Regions from separate parts of the Saccharopolyspora gloriosae genome, predicted to be linked through region 1. Evidence: riboswitches for the same ligand, from Rfam matches in the RefSeq annotation. Region 1 holds a riboswitch; the other holds the start of a gene.

Region 1 (4,164 bases):
CGTAGGCCCAGGAGATCGGCAAGATCGACGCGCTGCCCCACGGCGCCGCGCTGATCGGGCCCACACCGGTCTCCGGACCGGCCGCGGGCTGCAGCGGGTGGTTCGGCAGGAACGGCGCCAGGTGCTCGCGCACCCCGATCGGGCCCACGCCGGGACCGCCACCGCCGTGCGGGATGCAGAACGTCTTGTGCAGGTTCAGGTGCGAGACGTCGGACCCGAACTTGCCCATCCGCGCCAGGCCGATCAGCGCGTTGAGGTTCGCGCCGTCGACGTAGACCTGGCCGCCCGCGTCGTGCACCAGGCCGCACACCTGCTCCACGGTGTCCTCGTAGACGCCGTGCGTGGACGGGTAGGTGATCATGATCGCGGCGAGGTCGTCGCGGTGCTGGTCCACCACTTCGCGCAGGTGGTCGAGCTCGATGTTGCCCTTGTCGTCGCAGCGCACCACGACCACGCGCAGCCCGGCCATCACGGCGCTCGCGGCGTTCGTGCCGTGCGCGCTGGCCGGGATCAGGCACACGTCGCGGGCCGACTCACCACGGCTGTGGTGGTAGGCGCGGATCGCCAGCAACCCGGCGAACTCGCCCTGGCTGCCCGAGTTCGGCTGCAGGCTCACCGCGTCGTAGCCGGTGATCTCCGCGAGCCAGCGCTCCAGGTCCCGCACGATCTCCAGCAGCCCCGTCGCGTCCTGCGCGGGCGCGAACGGGTGCACCTCGGCGAACTCCGGCCAGGTGATCGGCTCCATCTCCGCGGTCGCGTTCAGCTTCATCGTGCAGGACCCCAGCGGGATCATGCTCCGGTCCAGCGCGACGTCGGAGTCCGACAGGCGGCGCAGGTAGCGCAGCAGCGAGGTCTCCGAGCGGTGGGTGTGGAACACCGGGTGCGTCATGTACTCCGAGGTGCGCCGCAGCACGCCGGGCAGCGCGTCGGCGGTCTCCGCGTCCAGCGCGTCGACGTCGGCCACCGAGCCGCCTTCGATCCCGAACGCGGCGGCCACCCGCACCAGCGTCTCCCTGGTGGTGGTCTCGTCGCAGCTGATGCCGACGAGGTCGTCGTCGATGTGGCGCAGGTTGATGCCGCCCTCGCGGGCCGCCCGCACGACCTCCGCTGCCCTGCCCGGAACCCGCGCGACGATCGTGTCGAAGAACTCCGCGTGCTCGATCCGCACCCCGCCCCGGCGCAACCGCTCCGCCAGCACCGCGGCCATCCGGTGCGCCCGGCGCGCGATGGCCCGCAGCCCGCTCGGGCCGTGGTAGACGCCGTACATCGACGCGACGACCGCCAGCAGCACCTGCGCGGTGCAGATGTTGCTCGTCGCCTTCTCCCGGCGGATGTGCTGCTCCCTGGTCTGCAGGGCGAGCCGGTAGGCCTGGTCGCCGTCGGCGTCGACGCTCACGCCGACCAACCGGCCCGGCAGCTGCCGCTCGATGCCCTTGCGCACCGCCATGTACCCGGCGTGCGGGCCGCCGAAGCCCATCGGCACGCCGAAGCGCTGCGTCGTGCCGACCACCACGTCGGCACCGATCTCACCGGGAGCGCGCAGCAGCGTCAGCGCCAGCAGGTCGGCGCTGACCACGGCCATCCCGCCGCGCTCATGGACCCGCTCGATGATCGCCTCGTGGTCGCGGAGCGCGCCGGAGGCACCGGGGTAGGCCAGCAGCACGCCGAAGAAGTCGTCCTCCGGCAGCGCCTCGGGACCCGCGGCGAGGTCGGTGACGATCACCTCGATGCCCAGCGGTTCGGCGCGGGTCCGCAGCACCTCCAGGGTCTGCGGCATCACGTCCGCGTCCACCACGAAGCGCGGCGATTTGGCCCGGCCCGCGCGGCGCACCAGCGTCATGCCCTCGGCGGCGGCGGTGGCCTCGTCCAGCATCGACGAGTTCGCCACCGGAACACCGGTCAGGTCGGCGACCATCGTCTGGAAGTTCAGCAGCGCCTCGAGCCTGCCCTGCGAGATCTCCGGCTGGTACGGCGTGTACGCCGTGTACCAGGCGGGGCTCTCCAGCACGTTGCGCAGGATCACCGGCGGCGTGATCGTCGGGTAGTAGCCCAGCCCGATCATCTCGGTGTGCGGGCTGTTGAGCCGCGCCAGGTCCCGGAGCTGCTTGAGCGCCTCGGCCTCGGTAGCCGGCTCCGGCAGGGCCAGCTGCAGGTCCCGTTCGCGGATGCCTTCGGGCACCGCGGCCTGGCCCAGCTCCTCCAGCGAGCCGACACCGATCACGTCCAGCATGCGCGCCAGCTCGGCGGGCAACGGCCCGACATGGCGGTCGGCGAACGGAGTGCCGTGTTCCAGGGCGGCCAGCGGGATACGGTCTTCGGTCGTCATCGCCACACCTCATTCATCGCGACGGACACAGGGCGGCAGCACGAATGCTGCTCTCCCCCTCTGTCACCGTCCGCGATACGAACGCCTGAGAGCTTCACCCGGTACGGCGACCGGGCTTGCACCGTCGGCGGGGAACCACCTACCGGTGGTCCCTCTTTCCAGAGGTATCTCGCCCGTGCGGTCCAGCAGGCCTGAGAGGTTGTCGGGGAGGGTTTGCTCCTTCGGCGCCGCCGGTGACCAGGTCACCGGCGAACTCTCCCGCGCGGGGTCAGCGATGCTCAGCAGCCTACCCGATCCAGTGACGACCGAAAGTGCGATCTTCATCCCGCTCGATCACTCCGGTGCGCCGGGCACGGCGCTGACCGGCGGTGACGCCCCCGTCACGGGGCGAGGCGCTCAGCCCGTGCGGCGGTCCCGGCGACGGCGGGACAACTCGTCGTTGACCGGCTCCTCGTGCTCGCCGCCGTCGGCCCGCTCGGCGGGGAACTCGTGGATCGTCCCGGTGATCTCGCGCATCGCGCCGCTGACCGCGATCCCGAACACGCCCTGACCGCCCTGCAGCAGGTCCACGACCTCCTCGGCGGAGGTGCACTCGTAGACCGTCGTGCCGTCGCTGAACAACGTGATCTTGGCCAGGTCCTGCACGCCTCGATGGCGCAGGTGCTCCACGGCGACCCGGATGTTGTGCAGCGAGACCCCGGTGTCCAGCAGTCGCTTGACGACCTTGAGCACCAGGACGTCCTTGAACGAGTACAGCCGCTGCGACCCGGATCCCGCCGCGCCGCGGATCGACGGGCCGACCAGCTTGGTGCGCGCCCAGTAGTCCAGCTGCCGGTAGGTGATGCCGGCGATCTGGCACGCCGCGGGTCCGCGGTAGCCGACGAGCTCGTCCGGGAGCGCGGTGTCGGGGAACGGCGCCGACTGCTCCGCGGCGGAATCCTCGCCAGGTGCTCGCTCCACCACGCCTGCCTCCCCTCGCCCGGCCCGAGGCCGGCGAACCACCAGAACCCGGCTCGACGCATGATCATCCGCCGAACGGGGGAACGATCATGGAACCGGGGCTTCGACCTTCCCCGACCTGGAAAATCACATCGGGGCGATTCGCGCACTCCGACGGTAAGCCCGGCCCGTGAGCGGGTCAACGCGACGCGCGGAGCCGCCCGCCCACCCCGGGTGTGACGTCCCCGCTCCGGCCCGCGCCGCTCGCCGAACGCGAAAAGGCTCCCGGTGCGAACTCGCACCGGGAGCCGGGTACGGCACCGGGGGTGAGCGGACCGCACGTCCGCTCACCTGATCACGTATCGGCGCCGCGGAAGTCCTCCGGAGAGACCGAGTCCAGGAATTCCCGGAACTTCTCGACCTCGTCCTCCTGCTCGTCCGGGATGATCAGCCCGGCTTCGTCCAGCACCGACTCGTCAGCGTGGATCGGCACTCCGACCCGCAGCGCCAGCGCCACCGAATCACTCGGGCGTGCCGAGACCCGCACATCCCCGTCGAAGATGAGTTCGGCGAAGAACGTACCCTCCTGCAGATCGGTGATCCGCACCTCTTCCAGGTCCCGCCCCAGGGCGCCGATGACGTCCTTGAGCAGGTCGTGGGTGAGCGGTCTGGCGGGTCGCACGCCCTGCTGCTCCAGCGCGATCGCGGTGGCCTCCACCGATCCGATCCAGATCGGCAGGTACCGCTCGCCTTCGGTCTCGCGCAGCAGCAGAATCGGCTGGTTGGCTGGTAGTTCCACTCGCACGCCGACGACGCGCATTTCGCTGCTCATCGTCTCATCGCCTCCTCCAGCGCGCCGAAGCGTGACATCCTTGGTCGAGGATCGCGCACCGACGCCT
Region 2 (4,164 bases), 1.6 Mb from region 1:
GTCGCCGGGCTTGAGCAGGGCGTGCATCGCCGCGGCGTTGGCCTGCGCGCCGGAGTGGGGCTGGACGTTGGCGAAGGAGGCGCCGAAGAGTTCTTTGACGCGGTCGATCGCGAGTTGCTCGACGACGTCGACGTGTTCGCAGCCGCCGTAGTAGCGCTTGCCCGGGTAGCCCTCGGCGTACTTGTTCGTCAACACCGAACCCTGCGCCTGCAGCACGGCCTGCGGCGCGAAGTTCTCCGACGCGATCATCTCCAGCGTGTTCTGCTGACGGCCGAGTTCAGCACCGACGGCCTCGGCCACCTCCGGATCCACCGCCGAGAGCTGGTCGTTGAACAGGTCCGGTGTTGACATGAGCAATTGCCTCCTGTGTTCGATCTGGGCTGCGCCGGAAGTTCCGGGCGGTCCTTTCGAGGTTCGTGGTGCCCCGAGGGCGGTGCGGTCTCAGGCGGACCGGCGGTAGAACGGCAGCTCGACGACTTCCACGTCGATCGACTTGCCGCGGATGTCCACCTGCAGGGCGGTGCCGGGGGCGCTGTGCGCGCGGTCCACGTACGCCATTGCGATCGGGTGGCCCAGCGTCGGTGACGGTGCACCGCTGGTGACCTCGCCGATCTCGGCGCCGTCGGTGTCGAGCACCCGGTAGCCGTGCCGCGGAGCGCGGCGGGCATCGGTGCGCAGGCCGACCAGCGTGCGCTCCGTCGGCGCTTCCGCGACCTTCGCCAGCGCTTCCTTGCCGACGAAGTCGCCGGGCTTGTCGAGCTTCACGACCCGGCCCAGGTTCGCGTGGAACGGGGTCAGGGACGCGGAGAGCTCGTTGCCGTACAGCGGCATGCCCGCTTCGAGCCGCAGCGTGTCCCGGCAGGACAGCCCGGCGGGGATGAGGCCGTGCGCGGCGCCGGAGTCGGTCAGCGCCCGCCACACGGCGGGGGCGTCGGCGGGCGAGGTGAACAGTTCGAAGCCGTCCTCGCCGGTGTAGCCGGTGCGCGCCAGCAGCACGTCGGCGCCCGCTACCACGCTCGGGTACCCGGCGTAGTACTTGACGCCGGAGAGGTCGGTGCCGGTCAGCGGCGCCAGGATCTCCACGGACTTCGGGCCCTGCACGGCGATCAGCGCGTAGTCGTCGGAGACGTCCTCGTGCGTCGCGTCGAACCCGGCGACGCGGTCGGCGAGCTCGGCGGAGACCACGGCCGCGTTCGCGGCGTTGGCGACCACCAGGTACTCCGACTCGCCGAGCCGGTAGACGATCAGGTCGTCGAGCACTCCGCCGTCGGCGTTGCACAGCATGGTGTAGCGGGCGCGACCCTCGGTGATCGTCGAGGCCTTCGCGACGAGCGCGTAGTCCAGCGCCTCGGCGGCCTGCGGGCCGCTGATCTTGATCTCGCCCATGTGCGAGAGGTCGAACAGGCCGGCGGCGGTGCGCACGGCCTGGTGTTCGGCGGTGTCGCCGGTGTAGCGCACCGGCATCCGCCACCCGGCGAATTCGGTGAAATGTGCGCCCGAGGACGCATGGATCTCCCCTAGCGGTGTCTCTCTCAGGGAGGGGGAAGACGACGTCATGGTGCGGAACTCCTCCTCGTGGGCACCGATCACGTCCGAGGGGACCGGTTGCGGCCACTTCCAGCAGAAACCATATCCGGGGTCCCTCGACGGCGACGGGCGCGGGCGTGCGCTGGCCGGTCTCCCCGGAGTCATTGGCCTGAGAGTTTCACCGCGCGTCGGCGGCTTGCACCTTGGGCGAGGGACGCGTGTCCCTGCTTTTCTCCGTGATCGCCTGGTGTCGTGCGGTGCGGGGCCTGAGAGTTTGTTGGGGAGGATTGCTCCTTCGGCGCTGCACCCAGGAATCGCATCCTGCACGGACCAGGGGCTCCTGGCGGGGCGCAGACTCTCCCGCTCGACGTCGTCGGCGTGTTCGTCTCGTCTTCTGTTGTGTTCAGAAACGCTACGGAGATCACACATCGCAGTCAACCGAACGTGAGCGTGATCCCGTTACCCTCCGAAGTCGTCCGCATGGGCCGTGACCTGCTCGTACTGCACTCGCAGGCCGTCGACCAGGGCTTGCAGCGCGACCTCGAAGCTGGCGTCGTCGATCTCCGCCGCGTGCTCGCGCAGCAGGTGCGCGTTGCGCAGGTGCGGGAACCGGTCGTCGTAGATCTCGGCGTCGTCGACGAACCCGCCTGCGAACGATCCCATCGCGGCGCCGACGACGAGGTACTTGGTGGAGGCGCCGATCATCGTGGCGTACCGGGGCGGCCAGCCCGCGCTGGTCAGGCCGCCGTGCACCGCGTCGGCGCGGCTCAGCGAGGTTTCGCGGCGGGCCGGGCCGGAGGCCATGAACGGCACCAGGTTCGGGTGGGCGGCCAGCGCCGCCCGGTAGGAGCGGGCCCAGCGCAGCAGGCCGGTGGTCCAGCCGGCGGCGAAGCCGGTGGTGTCCACGGTGGCCATCACGTCGTTGGCGACGTCGTGCAGCAGGGCTTCCTTGGTCGCGACGTGGTTGTACAGCGAGGCGGCGCGGACTCCGAGCGCTTCGGCGAGCTTGCGCATGGACAGCGCTTCGAGCCCGGACGTGTCGATGATCACCAACGCGTGCTCGCGGATGCGTTCCGGTGTGAGCTGGGGACTCTTCGGTCTGCCCATGCCGCGCTCCTGCCTGCCATCCGGCCCTGCGCCGTGGCGTTCCGATGCCGCACCGTGTTCGGCCGGTTGCCCTGCGGCGACTCCGCACAGTGTCCGGGGCGGTGGTCTTGCCGCGGTCCGCGGGGTGGTCCTAGAGTCCAAAACTAACGACGTTAGTCGCCAGGTGTCCATCGGCGGGCGCGGTGCGGGCCCCCGATCGGCGTCGGGCGACGTCCTCACGGAGGTGGACGATGGTCAACGACGACGAGTCCTCGGCGCCGATCAAGCCGCAGACCACGCTGTCGCTGGTGTCGGTGCTCGCCGAACCGGCCAGGATCACGCCACGGGCGACCGCGGTCGTCGAAGGCGCCGAGCAGGTCGACTACGGCGAGCTGTGGGAACAGGTCCGCGCGCACGCCGCCGCGCTGCGCGCTCGCGGCGTCGAACCGGGCGACCGGGTGGCGATCGTCGCGCCCAACGTCATCGACTTCGTGCGCGCCTACTACGCGGTGCTCACCGCGGGCGCCGTCGTCGTTCCGGTGCCGCTGCTGCTGGTTCCCGACGAGGCGGCGTACCTGCTGCGCAACTCGGGCGCGAAGCTCGTCATCGGCCACACGAGCCAGCTCGCCCTGGCCGCCGAATCCGCGCGCCGGGCCGGCATCCCGCTGGTGTCGGTCGGTTCCGGCGGACCGAGCCAGGACGCGCCGCCGTCGCTGTCGGCGGAGGCTGCGGACGCCGAACCGGTGCGCGCGTTCGAGACGCGTTCCCCGGAGGACCCGGCGGTGATCTTCTACACCAGCGGCACCACCGGCCGCCCCAAGGGCGCGGTGCTGACCCACCTCAACCTGGTCATGAACGCGACGGTGAACGCGTTCGACGCCAACGACACCCGGTCCGAGGACCTGGTGCTGGGCTGCCTGCCGCTGTTCCACGTGTTCGGCCAGACGGTGTCGCTGAACACCACGTTCCGCGCGGGCGCCACGCTGGTGCTGCAACCGAAGTTCGACCCGGCGGAGGCGCTGCGGCTCATCCGCGACCACCGGATCACGCAGCTCAACGGCGTGCCCACGATGTACATCCGGATGCTGGAGGCCGCGGGCGACGACGCCGAGGTGCCGAGCCTGCGGATGTGCGTTTCCGGTGGCGCCGCGCTGCCGGTCGCGGTGCTGGAGCGGTTCCAGCGCCGCTTCGGCGCCCCGATCCACGAGGGCTACGGCCTGTCGGAGACCTCGCCGACGGCGACGGTGAACCAACCGGCGTTCGGCCCGCGCGCGGGCACCGTCGGGCACGCGCTGTGGGGCATCGACGTCGAGGTCGCCGAACCGTCCGTGGAGGACCGCATCGAGCTGCTGCCCGCGGGCGAGGTCGGCGAGATCGTGGTGCGCGGCCACAACGTGTTCGCGGGCTACCTGGACGACCCGGAGGCGACCGCGGCGGCCGTCGTCGACGGCTGGTTCCGCACCGGCGACATGGGCACCAAGGACGCCGAGGGCTACGTGTCCATCGTCGACCGCAAGAAGGACCTGATCATCCGCAACGGCTACAACATCT

The links. A riboswitch is a leader RNA that binds a small molecule or an ion and turns the genes downstream of it on or off. The one in region 1 is predicted to bind glycine.
Region 2: another riboswitch for glycine. It lies ahead of gcvT (glycine cleavage system aminomethyltransferase GcvT); the one in region 1 lies ahead of gcvP (aminomethyl-transferring glycine dehydrogenase).

What each region holds. Positions count from the first base shown of each region.
Region 1 is NZ_JACHIV010000001.1:3,186,345-3,190,508, forward strand. Features, by position in the region: gene gcvP (aminomethyl-transferring glycine dehydrogenase) at 1-2,326, opposite strand, end outside; glycine riboswitch at 2,495-2,597, opposite strand; gene BJ969_RS14130 (MerR family transcriptional regulator) at 2,723-3,289, opposite strand; gene BJ969_RS14135 (bifunctional nuclease family protein) at 3,621-4,097, opposite strand.
Region 2 is NZ_JACHIV010000001.1:4,775,623-4,779,786, reverse strand. Features, by position in the region: gene glyA (serine hydroxymethyltransferase) at 1-351, opposite strand, end outside; gene gcvT (glycine cleavage system aminomethyltransferase GcvT) at 442-1,557, opposite strand; glycine riboswitch at 1,676-1,772, opposite strand; glycine riboswitch at 1,773-1,900, opposite strand; gene BJ969_RS20755 (TetR/AcrR family transcriptional regulator) at 1,987-2,634, opposite strand; gene BJ969_RS20750 (long-chain-fatty-acid--CoA ligase) at 2,865-4,164, shown strand, end outside.